One region of the Lacinutrix sp. YIN62 genome, then DNA from elsewhere that is predicted to be linked to it. Evidence: riboswitches for the same ligand, from Rfam matches in the RefSeq annotation. Region 1 holds a riboswitch; the other holds the start of a gene.
The links. A riboswitch is a leader RNA that binds a small molecule or an ion and turns the genes downstream of it on or off. The one in region 1 is predicted to bind cobalamin.

Region 1 (3,428 bases):
CAGAGCTAAAGTAGGAGAGTACACTTACTATGGCAGCTGTTATGCTCCCAAACATTAACCCTATAATAAGTATAGCCATAGTATCTCTTACACGCATCGAAACTATTAATACCGTAAGTAGTACTAGAAAACTCCCAAAACTAGCTGCTATAACTAAGCTCCATTTAGAGATTAAAAGACTCGTTAAAAAGCCTCCTAATAGCGAGGAACCCATAATAACTAAAGCAACACCTAAACTGGCGCCAGAGGTAATTCCTAGGACAAAAGGGCCTGCTAATGGATTTCTGAATAAGGTTTGCATTAATAAACCAGAAACACCCAACCCTGAACCTACTAAAATGGCCGTAATAGCTTTTGGTAATCGGTAGTCTTGAAAGATATACTCATTATTTGTATAGTGATCTGGACTTGTAAAAAAACTATTAAAACATTCTTTAAATGGAATATTAACAGAACCTAAACTAACATTTACCACAAAGAGTAGTATTACTATTAGTAGTAATAGTATGAAATAGATCTTATATGATTGTGTTTTAGTCAATTATTTAAGACGTTTAAAAAAAGTGGGTGTGTAATTTTTTAATAATTCTGGATGGCAAATTTTAATAATATCTTTTAATACTAAATCAGGCCTTGCTATGCCTTGTTCATAATAAGTGACGCCTCCAGTTTGACCTGTGGTGTTAGAAAACGAATAGATTTTTTTGTTTTTAAAGGCTTCAAATTCAGTATAATGAATGTTTGCTTTCTCTAAGGCTTCCAAGCTTGTGTAATAGGAAGGGCTTAACCATAAGTTCGCCATTTTTGCTTTACTAAAAACAACTTCAAAATTTAAGGAAAGACTCCCCTTTCCTGTAGAATTTTGCCATAAATAATTAGTGTTAGCATCTTTTAAAATTTGTGCTTCTGCACTGGTGCCGCTAGGAAGGTACCAAATATCTTTGTACATGGCACCGCTTAATATTGTTGGTTTTGTGGTGGCGCCAAAGGCTAATGATTTAGCTTTTAGATAGTCTGTTTCTATACGTTTAAAAATGGTATCGGCTGCCTCGCTTTTATTGTAAAGAGCTCCAAATAATTTGATCCATTCGGCTTTTGCTAAAGGCGATTTTTCTACCCAATCCCCATTATAAATAACTGGGATTTTTGCATTTTGTACAGTTTTTAGAGACTTATTTTTTCCATCAACACCAAAGGCCACAACAACATTAGGTCCTAAACTTAATAGCACTTCTGTATTTAAGCCTTCGTTTTTACCTAATTCTCTAACATAACCATCATCTATGCGTTGCCTTGTTTTTTTAGAGGAGACGTAGTTAGTCCCAGGGAAGCCAATTAGAGAGTGTTCTACTCCTAATAATTCCAAGGCAGGGATATGAGTTGTAGACGTTACCACGATTTTATTTACAGGGGTAATTATAATCCCATCATATTGATCTTGCATAAAAGTTGTTTTGGCAGCTTCTTCTGCTGAAATTAAAACATACTTAAAATGAGAATCTGAATTTGGCCAAGGATTCTTAATATTTAAAATGCGATGATTACCGTTGTTTTCAATGCTAAATCCTTCGGCATAAGCAGTGTTTTTTTTGCTATTGGAAACCTGTGCTTTAGTATTGCTTTTTAAGGGCGGTGCTTTAGTTTCTTCTTTGCAAGAAATTAAGGAGAGGAACAGGAATAAAGTGACTATTGTTTTCAATTTGATTGTATTTGGTACATCAAAAGTAATATTATTTAATCTTTTGTAAGGAACATTGATCAAAAAGCTTACTTTTGCAGCGAATTTTGGTTCGGTATAACAAAAACGATATAGCCTTTTAAAGTATTTAAGATCATATCGTTTTAACCCTATCGATTAAAAGGGAATCAAGTGAAATGCCATGAGTCTTATTTAAATCATGAGATAAAAGCATTATAGTCTTGAACTGTTCCCGCAACTGTAATCTTAGTCACCTTAGTGTGATGCCTATTGTTAAAACTTCTAACCACTGATTTTTAGGAAATTGGGAAGGTAAACAATATGGACGAAAGTCAGGAGACCTGCCAAAATTTATCATCTAAAAGTGATTCTCGGGTAAAGAATCTAAAAGATTTATGAAAAAAACGATTAGTACACTACTATTTACTATTTTTTGTTTTTGCAGCATTGCTCAAGCACAAATAGATTCTATCCAAACATTAAATGAAGTGGTGTTAAGTGATAATAAGTTAAAACACTATGCTTCTGGAGTTAAAGTAGAAGTGCTTAATGATTCTATTTTAGATAAAAATGAAATGTCTTTAACCCACTTATTGGCCTTTAATTCTAATATCTATTTTAAAGAGAATGGTTCAGGAATGGTTTCTTCTCCTTCTTTTAGAGGAACCAACGCATCCCAAACCGCAGTAATATGGAATGGAATAAATATTAATTCACAGCTTAACGGACAAACAGATTTTAATACTATAAATACAACCAATTATAATTCTATAGATATTCGTAGTGGTGGTGGGAGTGTTCAATATGGAAGTGGAGCCATTGGGGGGAGTATTCATTTAAATAATAAATTAAGATTTTATTCTCATTTTAAAAATAGTTTAAGGTTGTCTTATGGCAGTTTTAATACTAAAAATAGTAGTTATACCGCAACCTATGGGAGCGAAACATTTTCAGGGAATATAGGGATCGCTTATATCGAATCTAAAAACGATTATAAATACTTAGGTACGGATAAAATCAATGAAAATGGGCAGTATAATAATGTGAATCTCAATGTGAATTTGGGCTATTTTATTTCAGAAAAAGATGTCCTTAAGTTATACCATCAGAGTTTTAGTGGGGAACGCAATCTTTCTGGAACGCTCGTCGCTGTAGGGCGTAGTAAATACGAAGATGAAAACTACCGTACAATGCTAGAATGGTCGCGTTTGTCTGGGAAATTTAGTTCTAAGTTTAAAGTAGCGCATTTACAAGAGTTATTTCGATATTTTGAGAATAAAGACAAGGACAATTATTCTTTTGGAAAGGTTAATACTCTATTGTTCAATCATAGTTTGAATGTTCGTTTATCCGAGACATTGCAATTCAAAACTATTTTAGATTACAATAGTTATGAAGGTGCTGGAAGTAGTTTTGGAGATCCTAAAAGAACCGCATTTTCTGCTACAGCTTTATTAAATCATAAACCAGCAGAAAAATGGAATTATGGTATTAACCTTAGGAAAGATTTTACATCGGGGTTTGAGAGCCCGTTTGTGTTTTCTGCAGATGCAGCTTATGCAGTAACGAAATATTATACTCTGCAATTAAATGGTTCAAAAAATTATAGGATACCAACCTTTAACGATTTGTTTTGGACTCCTGGCGGAAATATGGATTTGGTGCCAGAATCTTCTTATCAAATAGATTTAGGGCAGCAATTTAATTTTAAAAAAATCAACTTTAAGTT
Region 2 (3,428 bases), on a different contig from region 1:
CATACACTTTTGTAATCCCGTAATCTCTAGTAAAATTACACTCATTATTATTTCTTAAGCTCAACTTTCCATTATCTACTTCTACCTTAATATCATCCATTAAAAAGGCACCTGTTTCCACAATAACGCTATGGTTTGCCCCTGCTGTTACGATAAGCTCTATATTGTTAAAAACCGTAATTTCTGTAAAATCACGAACTATAAACTCCTTTTGAATAATATCACCTGCATTTTTAAAACAATCTGGAGCATTGTCACTGCTACAGCTTAATAAAACAAATATTAAGACTATGGATAAAAATTTTTTCATCTTTAATATATACGTAATAATTTACTTTCTCTTTTATAATCTTACCCCAATTCCGAATTCTACCGCTTCAGCTTTTGCACCGTGAGCCTTTAAAGACAGGGCTGCAAAAAGGCGTTCTCCAAAATAACGCTTAATCCCCAACCTATTATAGAAACGTCCTTCAAAATCGAAAGGATAGTACACATAATACCCTAATTGCGTTAAAAAGGAAAGTCTATTAATAAATAATTCATGTCCTACAAATATGCCAATACGCTTATAATCTTCATCGCCTTTTACGTTATCTAAAGGAAATGCTACCGCCTTATAACGAATATGTTGTTTTAAGAAATTTGAAAAGAAAACATCTGTTCCTAATTGTACTGCCGATTTTCTATTTAAGCGTTTGTCTGCATATGCAGATGCTATATAAAAAGAATACTGCCCAGAATTAATAACATCGCTCTCATTAACGCCACTTCTAAACACAAAATTATACTTTATTTTTTCCGTAAATTTTGTAGCTTCTGTTAAAGCAATATAATTCTGTGGCTTCTCATAATCTAACGCATAATTAACCCCTATATTAAGAATTATACTATTAGTAGAGCTATTGGGCGCTTTAAAATTCCCATTAGAGTAATGAATTAAGGAAAGTCCAGCTTGAACACCAAACCCATTAAATAATTGCGCTTTCTTATAATTAAACATTACATAGGTAGAGCTTAACCAAGCTGTCCCATAAGCGTTATTTCTAAAATTCGTGTCTTTATCGTAAGGATTCGTATTATAAGTTAATCCTTGCCCTATTCTAAACATAAGGTTCCTTTTAAAAAAATAGAAATTATAATGAGCATAAAGACCATAATTATGCCCTAATATCTCATTTTTCATATCTTGATAAATAAAGGACAGTCCATAATCGGGGTAATTATAACGACTTTCCCAAGCATGCTTCCCAAATGTCTTTTTATTATAACTTAAAATAACTCCCGTTGGGTGATTAGTAATTAAATGTGCTATATCCGAATTATGTTCTGCTATATTTCCATAGAAAAAATTAGCATCTAATGAGAATAAACTCTTTGCTTCTTGAGCATAAGAAGCGAGTTGAAATAACAAGATAATACCACTTAAAAAGGACTTCATTAATTAGTTTAATTTGGGCGCAAAAGTAACACAAATTAAGTAGAGTATCGGTTTCGTTAAGACAAAACAAATGGCATTATAGTTAGATCGTTTTTAATTATATCTGTTTTTCACTGACTTTTAATTCGTTATACTATAGACTACTATTATACTTATAATTTATAAAAAAATAGATCGCTTTTTTTCTTGTCGAGGCAAAAGGAAACCTATACCTTGCGCCCGTTATTTTGGTTCCATTTAAAAATGGATTAAAAGGGAATTTGGTGTAAATCCAAAACTGTTCCCGCAACTGTAAGTTTTTATAAGCTGTATCAAGCAACCAATGTTTAGCAATAAATGTGAAGGGGATACAAGTAAAACGAGTCAGGAGACCTGCCTTTATAATATATGTTTAACTTTCGGGATAAAGGTTATTGTGCATTGGATAGTATATTCATAGTATATTAAGTTTTCTCCTATATAATATTATTATGAATAAAATATTTACATTACTTATTATTACCTTTTTTTCGTTTAACTTTTCAAATGCTCAAGAATTATTTTCTAATGGCGGCTTTGAAATGTATACAAGTTGTCCTGATAGTTGGGACCAAACAAATAGAATAGTTGGATGTACTGGCGACAATGACACTCCAAATTATTACAATTGTGGCTATAATCCTGGGTCGGCAAATACAGGAACTGGGTCCATTTATATGGGAGCCATTAGAGACGAATCGAATGGTGTTGATACTACAGAAGGGATTACACTACAACTAGATACCCCTTTAGTTAATGGTGAGGAATATACCATTTCTATTTCTAGTAATTATGGTGTTTCTGTATATGGAGATCCTGATTTTGACTATTCTGAAATAAAAGAATGCTATAATTTAAAGTTTCTTTTTTCTATGAATAATGAATTTGGAGATCCGGTATCTACGCATCATGAAATAGACACTGAATCTATCGTTGGGAATTCAAATACAAGTTATGAAGATTTCTCCTTTAACTATACGGCAGACAACAATTACACGCATCTTTATATCGTAACAGGATCTGCGCCTAAAAATAGTGCTGACAACCCTAAAGATGCATGTATGAGCGCGGGAGCTATTGCCTATGTTTATTATAATGTTATAGACGATTTAAGTATTAAGCCTTCTAGCACCTTAAGCACAAACGAATATGTTAAATCTTCGGTTAGTATTTATCCAAATCCTGCTAGCAATTTATTACAAATAGAAGGTTATGCGTATTCAGGCACATTAAAAATTATGAATACCGCTGGTCAAGTGGTTTTAAAACAACCTACAGATAATAAAACCAAGCTAAGCATTGATGTCTCCTCTTTAGCCCCTGGTATTTATTTTATACAAGCTGAAAATGGACTTAAAACAAAAAAGATTATCATTAACAGATAACCTTTTCTTGTATTAAAATTAATTTAATATTCTTTTTATTGAATGAACCCAGCCCCAACAGTATTATTAGATTTTGAATCTATTATAATAAAAGCACCGTTGGTTCTATGCGCCTTAAAGGCATCATAAAAAATGGGTTTATTCAATTTAAAGGATACCGTTGCAATGTCATTTATTTTTAAAGTACTTACATTAGATTCCACCCCTGAATAATCTGGGTTTATTCGATGTTCTATTCCTGCTACTTTTGCGAGTACTTTATTAACTCCATGTTGCACAACATACTTAGCGCCAATTGTTAAATTTTGAGCATCCATCCAAGAAACAGTTGCTGTAAATGTCTTCCCTATTTTAGGTAAATCGTTTGCTTTTACAATCATATCGCCACGACTTATATTAATATCATCCTCCAAAGCTATTAAAACGGAAGCCCGTCTAGATGCCGTTTCTACTTTTTGGTCGTAAGAATAAATATCTTTTATCTTAGTCTTTATTTCCGATGGCAATACAACAACCTCATCTCCTGTATTTAACTCACCACCATATACCTTTCCGGCATAACCTCTAAAATCATGAAAAGCTTCTGT

Region 2: another riboswitch for cobalamin. It lies ahead of AC2D8I_RS03305 (T9SS type A sorting domain-containing protein); the one in region 1 lies ahead of AC2D8I_RS02210 (TonB-dependent receptor plug domain-containing protein).

Annotation. Positions count from the first base shown of each region.
Region 1 is NZ_JBXVVH010000002.1:173,546-176,973, reverse strand. It holds gene AC2D8I_RS02220 (FecCD family ABC transporter permease) at 1-541, opposite strand, end outside; gene AC2D8I_RS02215 (ABC transporter substrate-binding protein) at 542-1,699, opposite strand; cobalamin riboswitch at 1,823-2,062, shown strand; gene AC2D8I_RS02210 (TonB-dependent receptor plug domain-containing protein) at 2,095-3,428, shown strand, end outside.
Region 2 is NZ_JBXVVH010000003.1:176,618-180,045, forward strand. It holds gene AC2D8I_RS03295 (head GIN domain-containing protein) at 1-310, opposite strand, end outside; gene AC2D8I_RS03300 (acyloxyacyl hydrolase) at 344-1,438, opposite strand; cobalamin riboswitch at 1,650-1,832, shown strand; gene AC2D8I_RS03305 (T9SS type A sorting domain-containing protein) at 1,909-2,841, shown strand; gene AC2D8I_RS03310 (sulfate adenylyltransferase subunit 1) at 2,877-3,428, opposite strand, start outside.